DNA from 3 places in the Arthrobacter dokdonensis genome. Region 2 is predicted to be linked to each of the others. Evidence: predicted binding sites of a transcription regulator. Region 2 holds the regulator's gene; each other region holds the start of a gene.

Region 1 (6,121 bases), 530 kb from region 2:
GTGCCGGCGACATCATCCGGTCCATAGTGGTCGACGAAGCACCATGCACCGATGAGGGAGCGCTGCCTCTGCGGCAGGGTCCGCCGGACCGTCATGGCCCGGGGACCGCCTAACGGCACCAGCCGGGGTTCCAGCACCTCCACGGTGCCCGGCCTGCTGGGGCACAGCAGTTCCTGCGGCTCAGTTTCCAAATTGCTCACAACACACCATCCATCCATCGGCTATGCCACCGTGCAGAGGTTGTCCACACCACCTCCATTCCTGAAGCCTAGCGCGGGCAGCCGCACCGCGGCGGGGTCTTGGACGCGCATTCCGGCGGATGGCAATACCGTCGTAGGATCATAAAGTTGGTTCGCCCCACGGGGCAGGCGCGACGTACACGCAAGACCGCCGACCGCCGTGTCCGACTAGACTCTTTGACGTCTCGCTTTTGCCCTCAATAGAACGGATCGCGGGTGGATCATCTCACCTTCATGGTCGTGCTTGTCATTGCACTGGCCCTCTTCTTCGATTTCACGAATGGCTTTCACGACACGGCCAATGCGATGGCTACCCCCATCGCCACTGGTGCCATCAAGCCCAAGACGGCCGTGGCGCTGGCCGCCATTCTGAATCTGGTGGGTGCCTTCCTCTCCACCGAGGTCGCCAAGACCATTTCCGGCGGCATCATCAATGAGGGGTCCGGAGGTGTCGCCATCACCCCGGAGATGATTTTTGCCGGACTCATGGGCGCCGTGCTGTGGAATCTCTTCACCTGGCTCCTGGGCCTCCCCTCAAGCTCGTCACATGCACTGTTCGGCGGCCTCATCGGTGCCGCGATCGTCGGCACGTGGTCCTTCGGCGCCGTGAACTTCCTGGTGGTGCTGTCCAAGGTGATCATCCCTGCGCTGCTGGCTCCGGCCGTCGCAGGCGGCGTGGCCTACCTGTGCACCAGGATGGCCTACGGCATCACCAGGCGCTCCGACCCGGACTCCGGCGACAAGCTGACCCAAAAGCGCCGCGGTTTCAAGCACGGCCAAGTGTTCAGCTCGTCCCTCGTGGCGCTGGCACACGGCACCAACGATGCACAGAAGACCATGGGCGTCATCACCCTTGTGCTGATCGCATCCCAGCTGCAGACGCCCGGGACCGGACCACACATCTGGGTCATCACGGCCTGCGCGCTGGCCATTGCCGGCGGCACGTATGCCGGCGGCTGGCGGATCATCCGCACCCTCGGTTCCGGCCTGACCGACGTGAAGCCCGCCCAGGGTTTCGCAGCGGAGACCAGCACCGCCGCCGCCATCCTCGCCTCCAGCCACCTCGGCTTCGCGCTCTCCACCACCCACGTGGCTTCCGGCTCGGTGATCGGTTCGGGCCTCGGTCGAAAGGGTTCCACGGTGCGCTGGGGCGCCATCGGCAAGATCAGCCTTGGCTGGCTTTTCACGCTCCCCGCAGCGGCCCTGGTCGGCGGTCTCGCCGCCCTCGTCATCCGCGCCGGCACCGTGGGAGTCATCATTGTGGCCGTGCTGGGGCTGGGCGCGATCCTCGTCATGTTCTACCTGTCCCAGCGCGAAACCGTGGACCACAACAACGCCATCAGTGACGTTGATGCCGTGGGCGAGGCACTCCACATCCCGAGCAAGAAGGAGCGCGACCGCCTGGCTGCGCAGGTTCGCGCCGCCGAGAAGCTCGCGGCAAAGGCCGCCAAGCGCGCCGCAGAGACCGCGGCCGTCCGCGCCCGTGCGCAGGCAGCCCTGGATCAGGCAGACACCGCCGTCCTCAAGGCAATGACCAAGGCAGCCGCCGCCGCAGGGTCGCCCAAGGCAGGCAAGAAGCAATCCGGTAAGAAGGGTAAATAATGCAGTTTGCGACCATCGCCAACATGGCGGCACAAACCGCCAACAAGCCCGTGATCGACTGGATGGGCTTCATTGTCGTAGCCGTCGTCACGCTCGTCGGGGCCGGTTTTGTCGTGCTCATGTACTCCCTCGGGGTGCGCCTCACCGCCATCAGCAGCGACAACACTGCCAGTCCCAACACGGCCGCCAAGTGGGGTTCGTGGGTCTGCTTCCTTTTCTGTGGCCTGGCAGTGGCGGCGGGCATCATCCTGATTGTGCCGGTGTTCTACAAAACCGTCATGAGCTGGTTCGGCGTCACCGTCTAGCGGTTTCAAGCACGACGCCGGGAAGCCGGGTCTCGCTGGCAGCGGGGGGCGTGGGAGGGCGTGGGGATCAGACGTCCAGAATCATGTTCGTGATCCTTGCGGTCGAGAGCAGCCTGCCGTCGGCGTCCGTCATGACCACCTCGTGGGTGGCCAGGGTGCGGCCCAGGTGAAGCGCGGTGGCAGTTCCCGTGACGAGTCCGGACGTGATGCCGCGGTGGTGGGTGGCGCCGATTTCAATTCCCACGGGACGGCGGGCGGGGCCGGCATGGAACGCGGCCGCGAAGGATCCAAGGGTTTCCGCCAGCACCAGGTGCGCGCCCCCGTGCAGCAGCCCTGCCAGCTGGGTGTTCCCTTCCACCGGCATAATGGCCGTCATGCGCGCGGCACTCATCTCGCCAAAGACGATACCCATCTTCACCACCAGGGCCCCCACTCCCATGGTCCCGAGCCATTCGTGATACTCGTCCGGGACTCCGGCGGCGGCAAGTTCGGCAGCATAGGGCAGCGGCGTGTAATTAGCGTTCATGATGACTAGGCTGGCACCTGTGAGTGAATCTGCCAAGACGGCCCCCCAAACACTTGTTCCCGCTGCCGCCTCGACCGGCGGGGAGCCCCGCCTGTTGGTGATCGACGGACACTCGATGGCGTTTCGCGCCTTCTACGCCCTGCCGCCGGAGAACTTCTCCACGGACAGCGGACAGCACACCAACGCGGTCCACGGCTTTACGTCCATGCTGCTGACCATGATCCGCCAGCAAAAGCCCACGCATGTGGTGGTGGCCTTTGACCTGGACACCCCCACCTTCCGCTCCGTCGAGTACACGGAATACAAGGGCGGGCGCAACAAGACTCCCGAGGAGTTCTACGGCCAGGTGGACCTGATCATCAAGGTCATGGCCGCCATGAACATCCCCACCATCTCGGTTGACGGATTCGAGGCGGACGACATCATCGCCACGCTCTCCGCCCAAGGCGAGGCGGCCGGCTGGAAGGTCCTGGTGGTTTCCGGTGACCGCGACGCGTTCCAGCTCATCACGGACAAGGTGCTGGTGCTCTACCCGAAAAAGGGCATTTCGGACATCCCACCCATGGACGCGGCAGCCGTGGAGGCCAAGTACTTTGTGCCCCCGAACCGCTATTCGGACCTGGCCGCCCTCGTCGGGGAGACCGCTGACAACCTCCCGGGCGTGCCCGGGGTGGGGCCCAAGACGGCGGCCAAGTGGATCAACCAGTATGGGGGACTGGAAGGGATTCTGGAGAACCTGGATTCCATCGGGGGCAAGGTGGGTGAATCGCTTCGCGCCCATGTTGACGACGTGAAGCGCAACCGCCGCCTGAACCACCTGCTGCGGGACATGGACCTGCCCGTGGCGCTCGAGGACACCGTGCTGCGGTCGCCGGACCGTGCCGCCGTGGAGGAGCTCTTTGACGCGCTCCAGTTCAACACCCTGCGCAAACGCCTCTTCGACCTTTTCGCCGAGGAGGAAGCGGTCGACGACGGCGAGGGCCACGAGGTGCCCCGCCACCAGATGATCACGGATGCGGTAGCGCTGAGGGAATGGCTCGACGCCGGAACCCAGGCCGAGGGGGCCCCGGCGCCGACCGCCGTGGAGGTCCTCGCTGAACGCGTCGGCCTCATGGCGGAGGCCACCGGGGTGGCGCTGGTGCGCGCGGACTCGGCAGCCGTCGTCGAACTTGGCACGGCGGATGAGGCACTGGACAAGGAACTGGCGTCCTGGCTCACTTCGGAGGCGCCCAAGGTTGTCCACGAATACAAGGAGGCGCTGAAGGCCCTGGCCCCGCGCGGGCTGTCCCTGGCCGGGGTGGTGGATGACACCTCCATTTCCGGGTACCTGATCCAGCCGGACCGGCGCAGCTACGACCTGCCGGACCTGAGCCAGGTGCACTTGAAGGTCACTTTCTCGGCCGCCGGTTCCTCGGACGCCGGCCAGCTGGACCTGGGCCTGGAGGAGGGGGCAAAATTTGCCGACGCCGTGCAGCGCGGCTACGTGGCCCTGCTCCTGAGCGGGCACTTTGCCCCCATGCTGGCCGAACGCGGCGCAGCCCGCCTGCTGGCCGAGCTGGAGCTGCCGCTGGCCGCGGTCCTGGCCGACATGGAGCTGACCGGCATCGACATCTCGCGCGAACGCCTCGACACCCTCATGGACGACCTCACCTCCACCATGGAGGCCGCGCAGGCCGCCGCGTTTGCCGCGATCGGCCACGAAGTGAACCTGGGCTCGCCCAAACAGCTCCAGCAGGTGTTGTTCGAGGAACTTGAGCTGCCCAAGACGAAGAAGATCAAGACCGGCTACACGACCGACGCGGCATCGCTGAAGGCGCTGCTGGAGAAGACCGGGCACGAGTTCCTCGCCCAGCTCATGGCGCACCGCGAGGCCTCCAAACTGCGGCAGATGGTGGAAACGCTCAAGAAGTCCGTGGCGGAGGACGGCCGCATTCACACCACCTACGCGCAAAACGTGGCGGCCACCGGCAGGCTGTCCTCCAACAACCCGAACCTGCAGAACATCCCCATCCGCAGCGAAGAGGGCCGGCGCGTCCGGGACATGTTCGTGGTCGGTGCCGGCTACGAGTGCCTGCTCGCGGCCGACTACTCGCAGATTGAGATGCGCATCATGGCGCACCTCTCAGCCGACGCCGGGCTCATCCAGGCCTATGCGGAAGGTGAGGACCTGCACCGCTACGTCGGATCCCACGTCTTCGGCGTCGCCCCGGCGGAAGTCACCTCCGCCATGCGCTCAAAGGTCAAGGCGATGTCCTACGGGCTGGCCTACGGTCTGACCAGTTTCGGCCTCTCCAAGCAACTGGAGATCTCCGTGGACGAGGCCCGCACGCTCGTGAAGGACTACTTTGACCGGTTTGGCGGCGTGCGGGACTACCTGCGCGGCGTCGTCGAACAGGCCCGCATTGACGGCTACACCTCCACCATTGAAGGACGCCGCCGCTACCTGCCCGACCTCTCCAGCACGGACCGCCAGTTGCGCGAGCTGGCGGAACGCGTCGCCTTGAATTCGCCCATCCAGGGCTCCGCGGCGGACATCATCAAGCACGCCATGCTCGGCGTCGCCGCGGAACTGACGAGGCAGGGCCTGAAATCCCGCATGCTGCTGCAGGTCCACGATGAACTGGTCCTGGAAGTGTGGCCGGGGGAGCGGGAGGCAGTGGAGGCCCTGGTGGTGGCCCAGATGGGCGCCGCCGCCAACTTGCTCGTGCCCCTGGAAGTACAGGTGGGCGTCGGCGCCAGCTGGAACGACGCCGGACACTGAGCCCCAGCCCCATCCCGCCGCACGCCCCCGCCCCTCCAGGGAAGGAACCACCATGAGCACGGACCGCGAACCATCCACCCGCCACCCGCGGCCGTTCCCCTATGAACTGCGCACCTTCCCCGTCCGCCTCGTGGACGGGGAAGTCCCCGCAGAGGTCGCCTCGTGGACACAGGCGGTGGCGCTGGGGTTTTACGGCAACGCCCCCACGCCGGAGGACATCGCCAAGTTTGCGGCCGTGGAGCAGGTGGACGGGCGCATGGCAACAGGGGCCTACCTCACCGACGCCGCAGCGCCCGCGGGCGCGTGGGGTCCGGAGTATCCCGTGGCCACCTATGCCTACCACCGCAAGACCCTCAATGTGGGCGGCGGCACGCTCCTGCCGGTGCACCAGATCACCGCCGTCACGGTACGCCCCAGCCACCGCCGGCGCGGCATCCTGCGCGCCATGATCAGCTCGGACCTGGCCCAGGCGAAGGCCGCGGGAATCCCGATCGCCGCGCTCACGGCGTCCGAAGCCGTCATTTACGGGCGGTTCGGCTTCGGCGTGGCCACGCATGTGTGCCAGGTGGAGGTGGCCAGCCGTGGCGGGATCACTCTGCTCAATCCGGGAGCGGCGGCCCTGGGCACGGTGGAGGTGGCCGACGCCCTCGCCGTGCGAGACCTGCACAATGAAATCTTTGCCCGCGTC
Region 2 (6,121 bases):
TGCCGGGCATGGCATGGCACCGGCAACTTTGGTGTTGGTGTACCACCAGTTTAGACGCACTGGCGGTGTGCCCTGCCCGGCCCAGCGGCGGCCACGGGCGTCAGCGGGGCACGACGCCGGGCCGGTCCCAGGGCTATTTCGCCAGGATGGCGCGCAGTCCGTCAAGGAAGGCGCTGGTCTCGGCCTCCGTGCCGGCGGTGACCCGCAGGTGGCCGGCGATCCCGACGTCACGGATCAGCACGCCGGCGGCAAGCAGCTGTTCCCAGACGGAGGCCGGGTCCGCGAGGCCGCCGAAAAAGACGAAGTTCGAATCGGACGGGGCCGGCGCGAGGCCCATCCGCACCAGTTCGTCCACGATGCGGTCGCGCTGGACCTTGATGGCCTCCACGTTGGCGAGCAGCGCGTCCGAGTTTCGGAGGGCCGCGACAGCGGTTGCCTGGGTGATCGCGGAGAGGTGGTAGGGCAGGCGCACAAGCCGGACGGCGTCGGAAATCTCGGGCGCTGCCGCGAGGTAGCCCACCCGGGCACCAGCCAGGGCGAAGGCCTTGCTCATGGTGCGCGACACCACCAGGCGAGGACGCCCCTCGAGCAGGGCCAGGGCGCTCCGCGTGCCTGCGTGGGCGAACTCAGCGTAGGCCTCATCGACGATCACGATCGCCTCGGAGGCCTCCCCGGCCTCATAAACAGCCTCGACGACGTCCAGTCCCAGGGCCGTGCCCGTCGGGTTGTTGGGTGAGCAAAGGAACACCACGTTGGGGGCGAGGGACCGCACCTGCTCGGCGGCGGACGCCGCGGAAAGGCTGAAGCCGTTCCCCCGGGTGCCTGCGACGTAGGCGGTGCCGGTACCGCTGGCCAGCAACGGGTACATCGAATAAGTGGGGGGAAATCCCATGGCGCTGCGTCCGGGGCCCCCGAACGCCTGGAGGAGCTGCTGGAGGACCTCGTTCGAGCCGTTGGCGGCCCAAATGTTGTCTGCCGTCAGGCCGTGGCCCAGATATGCGGCGAGGGCCCTGCGCAGTTCGGTGAACTCCCGGTCCGGGTAGCGGTTCAGCCCGTCCAGTTCATCCGCAACGGCCTTGAGGATGGCTTCCTTGGCATCCAGCGGAACGCCGAAGGTGTTCTCATTGACGTTGAGGAGGATGGGAACGTCCAGCTGCGGGGCGCCATAGGGATGCTGGCCGCGCAAATCGTCGCGAAGCGGCAACTGGCTGAGGCGTTCAAACTGGTCCATGCTTCCAGTTTAAGTGGCAGGGCCGTGGGAAGAGAACTTGTGACGTCCCATGCCCCCCCGACCTGTACCCATCACGCCCCGCAGGGAGCGGGTGGTGGGCCCACAGCCGCGAGGGACCCGCTGGGAGCCTGCGAGCAGTGGGAGCGGGTGGTGGGCCCACAGCCGCGAGGGACCCGCTGGGAGCCTGCGAGCAGTGGGAGCGGGTGGTGGGCCCACAGCCGCGAGGGACCCGCTGGGAGCCTGCGAGCAGTGGGAGCGGGTGGTGGGCCCACAGCCGCGAGGGACCCGCTGGGAGCCTGCGAGCAGTGGGAGCGGGTGGTGGGCCCACAGCCGCGAGGGACCCGCTGGGAGCCTGCGAGCAGTGGGAGCGGCTGGGGACTATTTGCCCAGCGGCACGTACAGGCGCTGTCCGGCCTGGAGGACGCCGCTGCCTAGTTCGTTCAGGGTCACAATGTCGGCCACGACGTCACGGACGTCACGGGTGGAGTCAGCGGCCGCCGCGATGGACCACAGGCTGTCGCCCTGGAGCACAGTGACGGGTACGGTGGACGCGGCCAGGCCCGCGGCACTGTCCTTGGTGGCCGCATTCGCGGGGCTGGCCAGGGAGCCCAGCACGAACGCCAACAGAGCAAACGCCAGGACGGCTGTGACCGCCAGGGCAGGAAGCCCCAGCAGCAGCATGCGGCCGCGGCGCGTCAGCCGCAGCGGCATGGTTGCGGGCGCCTGGAAGGCCGCCGCTCCGACGGGGCTTGCATGGGAAATCACCAATGCACTCATGACTTTGTTCCTTTCGCGCCAGGGGCCTGTCACCTGTGGTCCCAGGGGGAACCGCAAAAGCTTCTGGCGACCGGACTTCCATACGCTGTTCGTTCGATAGAACATATGTTCTATCTTCGTAGTATCAGTTTTAGCATCTATTAACGACTCCTGCCAAGACTCGATAGAACAAATGTTTGAAATTCGTCCATCGCGGGCTTAATCTTGAGGTACAGGATGCGCCAACAGGAGCCAACAGGAGCAGTCCACCAGCAGGCACTGACATTGAGCGGGCCCGGAGTTGCACCGAGCGGCACCGGGCGGCACCGACCCAGAGCAGGCACCGACATTATTGGCTGCATCCGCAGAAAGGATCGAAGGAACATGGCACTACCCGAACCTCCGCATCGAATCCCGCAGGCTCCCAGCCGGGCCGGCATGAAAGGGCTGACGGTGCGGCAGAAGAAGATTCTGGAATGCATCCAACGCTCCATCGCCGACAAGGGATATCCGCCGTCCATGAGGGAGATTGGCGACGACGTGGGACTGGCAAGTCTCTCCAGCGTCACCCACCAGCTCACACAGCTCGAACGCCACGGCTACCTGCGCCGCGACCCCAAGCGCCCGCGCGCCATGGAAGTGCTCATCCCCCTGGTCATCGACAACGGCGTCGTGGCCATCGAAGGCGTCAACGAGCCGGAACAGGTCCGCAGTTCCAATGGCCTGAACTTTGCCCAGCTGAGCAGTTCCTCGGACACTGCCTTTGTCCCGCTTGTGGGCCGGATCGCAGCGGGCGGGCCCATCCTCGCGGACCAGGTGGTTGACGACATCATGCCCCTCCCGCGCCAGATTGTGGGCAGCGGTGAGCTGTTCATGCTCAAGGTGGCCGGCGATTCCATGATTGACGCCGCAATCTGCGACGGAGACTGGGTGGTTGTCCGCCGGCAGAACTCGGCCAACAACGGTGACATTGTCGCCGCCCTGCTGGAGGACGAAGCAACGGTCAAGACCTTCCGCCAGCGCGACGGACACACGTGGCTGCTGCCACAGAACACGCGATACGAGCCCATCCTCGGTGACGAGGCCACGGTCATGGGCAAGGTCGTCTCCGTCCTCCGCAGCCTGTAGACGTTCCCCGCGGGACCCAGCAGCGCCCCCGGCAACCAGGCCGGGGGCGCTTCCGTGTTGTTGACGTGCGCGAACCGAAGCGGCGGAGCCGGCATTTTTTGTAGGAGGCGTAATGGAGACGCCAAAGGCCGCCCGCGGCCGACGCGTCGGATAGCCGACGGAAAAATGTCGGGCCGGCGCCGCAAACGGCGAAGCGGCTACTTCCCGGACAGCCTTTGGAGCGCCGCGAGGGCCACGGAGCGGTCCTTGGTGGACCAGAACGGCGGCAGGGCGGCACGCAGAAAGCCGCCGTAGCCGGCGTTTGCCAGACGGGAATCGAGGACCGCCACCACGCCGCGGTCGCTGCTGGAACGGATCAGCCGGCCCACGCCCTGTGCCAGCCGGATGGCGGCATGCGTTGCGGAAATGGCGATGAACCCGTCCCCGCCGCTTTGGGCCACGGCCCGCGCACGTGCTGTCACGAGGGGGTCGTCCGGACGCGGGAACGGGATCCGGTCGATGACCACCAGCCGGCAGGAAGCGCCTTGGACGTCCACTCCCTGCCACAAGGACATGGTGCCAAACAGGCACGTGTCCGGCTCGTCGGAAAACTCCTTGATGAGCCCGGCCATGGACGAATCCCCTTGGCACAGGATCCTGACCTTGAGCTTTTTGCGCAGCTTTTCCGCGGCGTCCTCCGCCGCCCTCCGGGAGGAGAAGAGCGCCAAGGTACCGCCGCCGGCGGCAGTGATGAGCGCCTCCAACTCGGCCAGCTGTTCGGGAGAATTGCCGAAGCCCGGCTTGGCCAGGTGAGCCGCCACGTACAACATGCCCTGTTTGGGGTAGTCAAACGGTGAGCCGACGTCGGCTCCCGTCCAGGCCGGTGCGTTCGCACCCAGCAGGCCAAGGCCGCCGGCCGTGGCCTGGAACGACTCGCCGATGGCCAGGGTGGCGGAGGTGAGCACCACTGTATGGTCGGAAAAGAGGCCCTCACGGAGTTTGCCTGCCACGCTGAGCGGGGCAATGTTGATGACGGGAGGTTCGCTGTCGTCGGCCTTTTGGTAGCCCTTGCCCGGGGCAAATGTTCCGGTCCGGGCGGTCCACACCACTTCGCGGGCATCCCGGGCGGTGAGCAGCCGTTCGCACAGGTCAAAGATCAGGTTCAACCGCGACCTGGCAATGGACCGGCCACCGTCCGCCGCTGCATTGCCGTCCGGCTTGGAGTCGGAGAGTGCCACGCGTGCGGCGTCGCGCAACTGTTCGATGGCGGCGGTGTGTTCCTCATTGAGCCCGTTGGGCAGCAGCCCGCTGGGCGTGCCGGAAAAGGCCATGTCCAGGGCCGTCGCGGCGGCGTGGAGCGCCTCCACCGAGACGCCGGTGTGCTTGCGTGTGCTTGATGCCGCGGCCTGGACCATCTGCACGGACAGCTGGCCGGTGACGGCCCCGGTGACGCGGTCCTGGAGCTCGTGGGCCTCGTCCACCACCACGACATCGTAGTCGGGCAGCACCGCAATGCCTTCAAAGGCGCTGATGGCCAACATGGCGTGATTGGTCACCACGATGTCCGCCTCGGCGCCCTTGGCCCGGGCCAGTTCGGAGAAGCAGACTTCCGCAAGGGGGCATTTCTGTGCACCCAGGCACTCCATCGAGGTGACCGAGACCTGGCGCCAGGCCTTGTCGGTGACGCCGGGCATGAGTTCGTCGCGGTCACCCGTTGGGGTGTCCTCGGCCCATTCGCGCAGCCGGACCACTTCCCGGCCCAACGGTGAGGACGGGCCCGACTTGGCGCCGGGCAGGTGCACCACGGTGGCGTCTTCGCCCAGGCTGAACAGGGCGCCCTCAGAGGAGTCCTCGGAGGGGAAACCGCCGCCAAGCTTATGCTTGCACACGTAGTTGCTGCGCCCCTTGACCAAGGCGACGTCGATGGGCCGCGGCAGCAGCGGCTCGAGCGCTGCCAGCAGCCGTGGCACGTCACGGCCCACGATCTGGGCCTGCAGGGCCAATGTGGCCGTGGCCACCACGGACGGTTTGTCGCTGGTCAGGGAATGCACGATCAACGGGATCAGGTAGGCCAGCGACTTGCCCGTTCCGGTGCCTGCCTGCACCAGCAGGTGGTCACCGCTTTCAATGGCTTCCACCACGCGTCGGACCATCTCGTGCTGGCCGTCGCGGCGCTGGCCGCCCATGGCTGCCACGGCGCTGTCCAGCAGTTCCAGCGCCTGGGCGGTCAGCGCCTCCGGGCTTTCAGCGTCGATGTCCGCGTCAGCCGTGGTGGCGGCCTCACTCATGCTGGACAAACGGCTCCACCTCGCTGGCCAGGTCCTCGCGGACCATGACCTTGGCAACCGTCCCTTCCTCGCCGTGTTCGACGCTGATGATCTCGGCGTCACTGCGGTGGAGGCGGTTCAGTACATCGCCGCGGTCGTAGGGAATGAGCAGCGTCAGGGCCACGCCCGGCCGCGGTATGGCCTCACTGATGGCAGCCAGGAGGTCATCGATCCCCTGCCCGGTGCGTGCCGAGACCACTACCGTGCGCGGCTCGCGCTGGCGCAGGCGTTCCACCACGAAGGGATCGGCGATGTCCGCCTTGTTCAGGACGATGATTTCCGCGATCTTCAGGGCGCCGACCTCGGCAAACACGGAGCGGACGGCCGCAATCTGGCCTTCCGGGTCCGGGTGGGAGGCGTCCACGATGTGCAGGATGAGGTCGGAATCGGCCACCTCTTCCAGGGTGGACCGGAATGCTTCCACCAGCTGCGTGGGCAGTGAGCGGACAAAACCCACCGTGTCCACGAGGGTGTAGCCGAGGCCGTCGGCCGTTTCGGTCTTTCTCACCGTGGGATCGAGGGTGGCGAACAGGGCGTTTTCCACCAGCACGCCGGCGTCGGTGAGCCGGTTGAGCAGCGAGGACTTTCCGGCGTTCGTGTAGCCGGCGATGGCCACGGACGGTACGGCGTTGCGCTTGCGGTTGGCCCGCTTGGTTTCCCGCGCCGGCTTCATGGCGGCGATTTCCCGGCGCAGCTTGGC
Region 3 (6,121 bases), 230 kb from region 2:
CCCGCGGGCTTCCCGTGCTGGTGGGTTTGCGCCGTGCCGGGGCCCAGCGCCAGGCGCTCGCCGAAGTCTCCGAGGAGTACCGAAAGTCCACCATGGGAACGCTGCGCACGGCGTTCCTTTCCTCCATGGCCCTGGAACTGGTCAGCACCATCTCCGTGGCCGTCGTGGCCGTGTTCATTGGCGTGCGGCTGGTGGCCGGTGACATGTCGCTCGAGGCTGGCCTGCTCGCCCTCATGCTGGCTCCCGAGTGCTTCCGCCCCCTGCGCGACGTCGGCGCCGCCCACCACGGCAGCGAAGACGGCGTGGAGGCGCTGCGCCGCGTCAATGAAATTCTCAAGTCCGGCAAGTCCGGCAAGTCCGCCGGTGCCGCTTTCCGCCCCGAAGATCCCGGTGGTGACCCTTCCGACGGGGGGAAGCACGACGCCGGGACGTTTGTCCTGCGCGCCGCCCACCTCTCGGTGTCCTATCCCGGGCGGTCGGAGCCGGCCCTGAGCGGCTTCACCGCCGAGGTCCCGCGCGGCGGAGTGCTGGTGTTGGACGGCCCCAGCGGCACGGGCAAGACCACCGCCCTCGCCGCGATGGCCGGGACCGTGGACGGGGCCGAAATCAACGGCCGCCTGGTCCGTCCTGCGGCGGGCACTTCGGTGTGGGTCTCCCAGCACCCCGTGTTCACGGAAAGCACCGTGGCCGCCGAAGTGGCTCTCTACGCAGGCGGGCCCTCCGCCGTCCCCGTTCCCGCAGCGGCAGTCTCCACGGCGCTGGCGCGCGTCAATGCGGCCCACCTGGCCCGACGTTCGCCGCTGGAGTGCAGCCCCGGCGAGCTCCGCCGCGTTGCCGTGGCCCGTGCGCTGGCCCGCATCGCTGCGGACCCCTCCGTCGGCCTGGCCCTTCTGGACGAGCCCACCGCCCATCTGGACCCGGAGTCGGCCCACGCGGTTCGGCAGGCGCTGGCCTCGCTGCACGGCACCGTGGCCCTGGTGGTGGCCACGCACGACCCCCTCCTGGCCGGCATTTTGCGCGCGGTCGGCGAAGACCCGCTTCGACCGGTGGTGGCCGGGAAGTCCCCGGCCACCGCCCTGGTCCCGGAAGCCGCCCTGGTCGACAGCCCCACCCCCGACACCGCCCTGCCCGCGTTCCGCTGGCGGTGGCTGCGGCAGCTGCCGTGGCGATCGCCCCGATTAGCCGCCGGCGTCCTGGTCGCGGCGCTGGCCACGCTCAGCGCCGCTGCGTTGTCGGGAATTTCGGGCTGGCTGATCGTATGGGCCGCCGCGCAGCCGCCCATCATGTACCTCATGGTCCTGATCGTCGGCGTGCGCGCCTTTGGCGTGGGCCGCTCCTTGCTGCGCTACAGCGAACGTCTCCTCACCCATGACGCGGCGTTCCGGTGGGCCGCGCAGCTGCGCCTTAAGGTGTGGGACGCCCTGGGCGGGAACGTGCGGCACTGGGGACGGCTGACGCGTTCGGGCGGCTCGCTCGGGACCCTCGTGGCCGACGTCGACGAGCTCCGCGACGCCCTGCCGCGCGCCGTGGTGCCGATTCCCGCGGCCGTCTTGTCATTCCTTGCCGTGCTCGCCTCGGTCCTGTGGCTGGTGCCGGCGGCCGCGGCCCCCGTGGCCGTGCTGGGCGTGTTGGCGCTGGTGGTTCTCCCTCTGGTGGTTTTCGCGGTGCAGCGGAAAGCCTCGGCGGCAGCCGCGCTGCACCGTTCCTGGCTGGCCGGCCGGGCCACCACACTGCTGGCCGCCGCCGGGCAGCTGCACGCCAACGGCGTGGGGGAGCCCGCGGCCCGCGAGTTCGCCGCGCGCGACATGTCCGTCTCGGCGCCGCTGCGCCGCCTGGCCTGGAGCAACGGACTGGGGCAGTCGGCGGTGGCACTGCTGACGTCGCTGGCCGCAGTGGCTGTCGCCACGGCCTCCATTGTCGCTGGCGCCGACCCACGTGCCGCGGCCGTGGCTGCACTGCTCATGCTCGCCCTGTCCGAACCCCTCGGGCAGTACCTGGACGCCGTTGAACAGCTCCCCGTGCTGGGCGCCATGATGGCCCGGACCATGCCCCTGCTGGACAGCGGAAACGTCACGGTCGTTGACGGTCCGGTCGTTGAGGGCACGGTGGTCGACGGCGGGTTCGGCGCGCCCGTCACTTCGCTGAAACTGAACGGCGTCACGGCCCGGTACCCGGATGCCGCAGCACCCGTGTTTGAGGGCTTCAGCGGCGGCACCAGACGGGGCAGGTGGTGGACCGTCAGCGGCCCTTCCGGCTCCGGCAAGTCGACACTGCTGGCCGTGCTGCTGGGCTTCCTGAAGCCCGAATTTGGAAGCTACACCCTCAACGGGGAACCGGCCGGCGCCGGGTCGCTGCGGCAGGTCGCCTGGTGCCCGCAGGAATCCTACCTTTTCAATTCCACGCTCCGTTCCAATGTGGCCCTGGCCCGTGCAGCTGCCGACGCCCCGACCGACGCGGAACTCGAAGACGCGCTCGAGACCGTGGGTCTGGGACCTTGGTACCGCGGCCTTCCGGATGGCCTGGGCACCCGCGTGGGGCCAGGCGGCCACCACCTCTCCGGAGGCCAGAGGACCCGCGTGTCGGTGGCCCGCACGCTCGTGGCGCGGGCCGGCGTCGTACTTCTCGACGAGCCAACGGCACACTTGGGGGCCGACGAGGCCGGGGAGCTTGTTGCGGACATTCGCGCAGCGCTCTCCGGGGCCGCGGTGGTCATGGTGACTCACGACAGCGTCCTTGCCGCGGGCGGAGACACCCACCTGGTGCTGGACGGGAATGCGGAATCCGTGGTGCTGGAGGGTGTCGGCGTTTAGGCTGGGGGAATGGAGAACGCCGATGCCGTGCCGGTGCCCGCCGCTGACGGCCTCAGATTCCGTCCGCTTGGCACCGAGGACCTCGACGAATGGCTGGCGGTGGTTGAGCGGATCGCTTCTGCAGAGAATGCCCCGTGGCATGATTCCCGGTCGGAATTGGCCGCGCACTTCTTGGACGATGCCAATCCCGCAGCACTGAACACGGTGGCGGGATTTGACGGTACCGGCGCTATGCGCGCATTCGCCCGGGTGGCGAAAAACCCGGCGGGCGCCAAGGCCGTGGTGTTTGGTGGCGTGGACCCGAAGTGGCAGCGTCGCGGCATCGGCTCGTCCCTGCTGACGTGGTTGGAAGCCCGGGTCCGGGCCAGGTTTGCCGAAGACGGGCAGGCGGGGCCTCTGGTGCGCACCCATACGCACGAGGGCAGCACCGCGCATGCCGCGCTGCTGCAAGCAGCCGGTTATGCCGTGGTCCGGTACTACTCGGAGATGCTGCGTCCGCTGGCCGGTGCTCCCGTGGTGCCCGCGCCGGCAGGCATCCGCATCGTGACGTTCACGCCCCAGCTGGCCGAGGCCGTGCGTCTGGCGCACAACGAAGCCTTTGCCGACCACTGGGGATCCGAACCGCGCAGTGTGCAGCAGTGGGGGATTCTCCTCTCGAACGACGATCTCCGGCCGGCGTGGTCGGCCGTGGCGTTGGACGCAGCAACTGGTGAAGTGGCTGGCTACCAGCTTTCCTTGTACGATCCCGAACGCTTTTCCAAGGAAGGCCGCGAGGAAGGCTACACAGAGCTGCTGGGCGTGCGGCGCGCATGGCGCGGGCGCGGGATTGCCCCAGCACTGCTGTCGGACGCAATGGCCCGCTACAAGTTGGCCGGCATGGATCATGCCTGCCTGGACGTTGACACCGAGAACCCCACGGGCGCGAAGGGCCTCTACGAAAAAATGGGATACCGGGCCCTACGGTGCACCCTCGCATGGGATAAGCATCTGGGGGATGGGGGTTCTGGCGGTTGACCTTGTGGAGGCTAGGATAAAACCCGCTGTCAGGGAGTGGCAGTCGCTTCGAGGCACGGTGATCGGGCCGTCGGCCTGCTGGGTTTTGGGTTTAAAAATGACTAGAATATATTTCCTAGACGTACTTATATTTCCCGATTGTGTGATCTAGACTTGGTTTATGGGCACGATGGATCGGCCCGGCAGCACGGGGGATTCCACCCCCGCCGGACCGCCTCTTTTGGATCAGACCCCCGGCCGCAGGCCGGAGGAGCACAAGCGTGCGCGTCCCGCGTCAGTCCTCGCCGGGCCAGCTTTTCCGGCAGCCGCCGTTGCCGGGGACGCGCCGTCCCGGGAGCCCGGCACCGTTTCGGAAGCTGCGGCGGCACAAGCCGCGCAGGCATCCGCCGCCACCGCGGGGACAAGTGCCGCCACGGCAGGCGTGATGGGCGACGCCGTTGGCGTGGTGCCGGAGGCGGCGTTGGCGGCGTTGATCGCCTCGGACCCTTACGCCGGGGAACTGTTCACGGCCACGAGCGGGGCCGCGTGCGCCCGCCAGCCCGCCGTCCCCGACGACCGGGCCGGCTGGCCCAGCGACGAGGACATTGACCGGCTGATCGCCTCCATGCCCGAGGACGGCTGGGCGGACCGGGCCGCTCCCGACGGAACCGGCGGGACCGCGGTGTTTCCCTTCCCGATGGCCGATGCGCCGTGGGCGGTCCCGGACCAGTGCGACCCGGCCGTGTCCCTGCTTCCGGGCCCGGCGGACCTGGGCCGGGTACGGATCCTCCAGGCGTCCGTCCCGGACCTGCCCGAGGCCCCGCGGCCGGCCAACCCGGCCCATGTGGCCTGGTCCCCGGTGGCCGGGGCGGACGCCCTGGCACACCTGGACCCGCACAGGCTCGGGGAGAACGACCTGCTGGACTACATCCACGCCGCCAACCGGCTCTGCGCCTTCGCCCGCGCCATGGAAAACGACGCCCTGGCCGTCTTCGCCACCCGCCGCCCGCCCCTGCCCAGCGAACAACCCGCCACCACCGCCCGCAAGCTCCAAGCAGGAACACTCCACGACACCGGGAAGCTCCAGGACACCGGGGAGCCCGGCCCGGGCGGACTTGGGCGGGACGGGGAGCTGGGGCGGGCAGGGGAGCCCGGCCCGGGCGGACTTGGGCCGGACGGGGAGCCCGGGCCGGGCGGACTTGGGCGGGACGGGGAGCTGGAGCGGGCAGGGGAGTTGGGGGAGGCCTGGCACCGGTCCCGGTACGCGGCCGCGGAGATCATGGCCGTGCACTGCGTGGGGATCGGCACCGCGCACCAGCTCCTCGATGACGCCGAAACCCTGGCGAACAACCTGCCCGCCACCACCGCCCTGTTCCGGGACGGGCTGCTGGACCCGGTACGGATCAAGGCCATCCTGGCCGGGCTGGAAAACGTCCCCGCCGACGTCCAGACACTGATCGAGCCGCTGTTCCTGCCCGGGGCCGCACGGACGAACCCGCGGGCCCTGACCCGCAAAATCCGTGCCCTGGCCCACAAACACCACCCCGAACCCCTCACCGAACGCCACCAACGCGCCCGGACCCAACGCCGGGTCTGGTTCACCGCACTGCCCGACGGCATGGCCCAACTCAGCGCCGTCCTGGACGCCGCCCCCGCCAAGTCCCTCTACGACACCCTCGACGCCTGGGCCCGCCACGCCCAACACGAAGGCACCCTGCCCGGCGGGGCGCCCAGCACCGCCACGACCCCCACCGGCCGTCCCTCCCGCTCCCTGGACAACTACCGCGCCGACACCCTCCTGGACCTCCTCCACCAAACCCTCCACCCCACCACCAACCGCGCCGGCCGCAGCAACAGCTGCGGCAGCACCCAAGGCGGCAGCACCCAAGGCGGCAGCGCCAACGGCGGCGGCGCCAACGGCGGCGGCAGCACCCAAGGCGGCAGGGCCAACGGCGGCGGGCCCGCGGGCAGCGCCGCCCGGGACGCGGCCGGCCCCCCGGTCCCGGTGCCGGTCGCAGTCCCAGAACCGGTGCCGGAGCCCCGGTTCACCTTCGGCATTCCGGCGAAGATCTCCGTCACCGTGCCGGCCCTGACACTGCTGGGCCACTCCGAAGAGCCCGGCTACCTGGACGGCTACGGCCCCATCCCGCCCGAACAGGCCCGCGAACTCGCCGCCGGATCCTACTGGTGGGAACGGCTCCTGACCGACCCCGCCACCACGGCCAGGCTCACCGTCGGCCGGCAACGCTACCACCCACCGGCAGACATCGCCGCCGAAGTACGCCGCCGGGACCCCGTATGCACCGGCATCGGCTGCG

Evidence for each region. The regulator LexA, encoded in region 2, represses DNA repair genes until DNA is damaged. The targets are predictions, from matches to a motif close to TCGAACANNTGTTCGA.
Region 1: a site for LexA is predicted at 2,718-2,733, ahead of DMB86_RS10885 (hotdog fold thioesterase). Genes of this name have one in related genera too.
Region 3: a site for LexA is predicted at 3,927-3,942, ahead of DMB86_RS21420 (DUF222 domain-containing protein). Genes of this name have one in related genera too.

What each region holds. Positions count from the first base shown of each region.
Region 1 is NZ_CP029642.1:2,435,876-2,441,996, forward strand. Features, by position in the region: gene DMB86_RS10870 (pirin family protein) at 1-200, opposite strand, end outside; gene DMB86_RS10875 (inorganic phosphate transporter) at 474-1,841, shown strand; gene DMB86_RS10880 (hypothetical protein) at 1,841-2,146, shown strand; gene DMB86_RS10885 (hotdog fold thioesterase) at 2,214-2,672, opposite strand; gene polA (DNA polymerase I) at 2,788-5,433, shown strand; gene DMB86_RS10895 (GNAT family N-acetyltransferase) at 5,486-6,121, shown strand, end outside.
Region 2 is NZ_CP029642.1:1,909,653-1,915,773, reverse strand. Features, by position in the region: gene DMB86_RS08530 (histidinol-phosphate transaminase) at 134-1,231, opposite strand; gene DMB86_RS08525 (LysM peptidoglycan-binding domain-containing protein) at 1,610-2,008, opposite strand; gene lexA (transcriptional repressor LexA) at 2,372-3,115, shown strand; gene DMB86_RS08515 (ATP-dependent DNA helicase) at 3,313-5,382, opposite strand; gene hflX (GTPase HflX) at 5,375-6,121, opposite strand, start outside.
Region 3 is NZ_CP029642.1:2,135,378-2,141,498, forward strand. Features, by position in the region: gene cydC (thiol reductant ABC exporter subunit CydC) at 1-2,810, shown strand, start outside; gene DMB86_RS09460 (GNAT family N-acetyltransferase) at 2,820-3,824, shown strand; gene DMB86_RS21420 (DUF222 domain-containing protein) at 3,985-6,121, shown strand, end outside.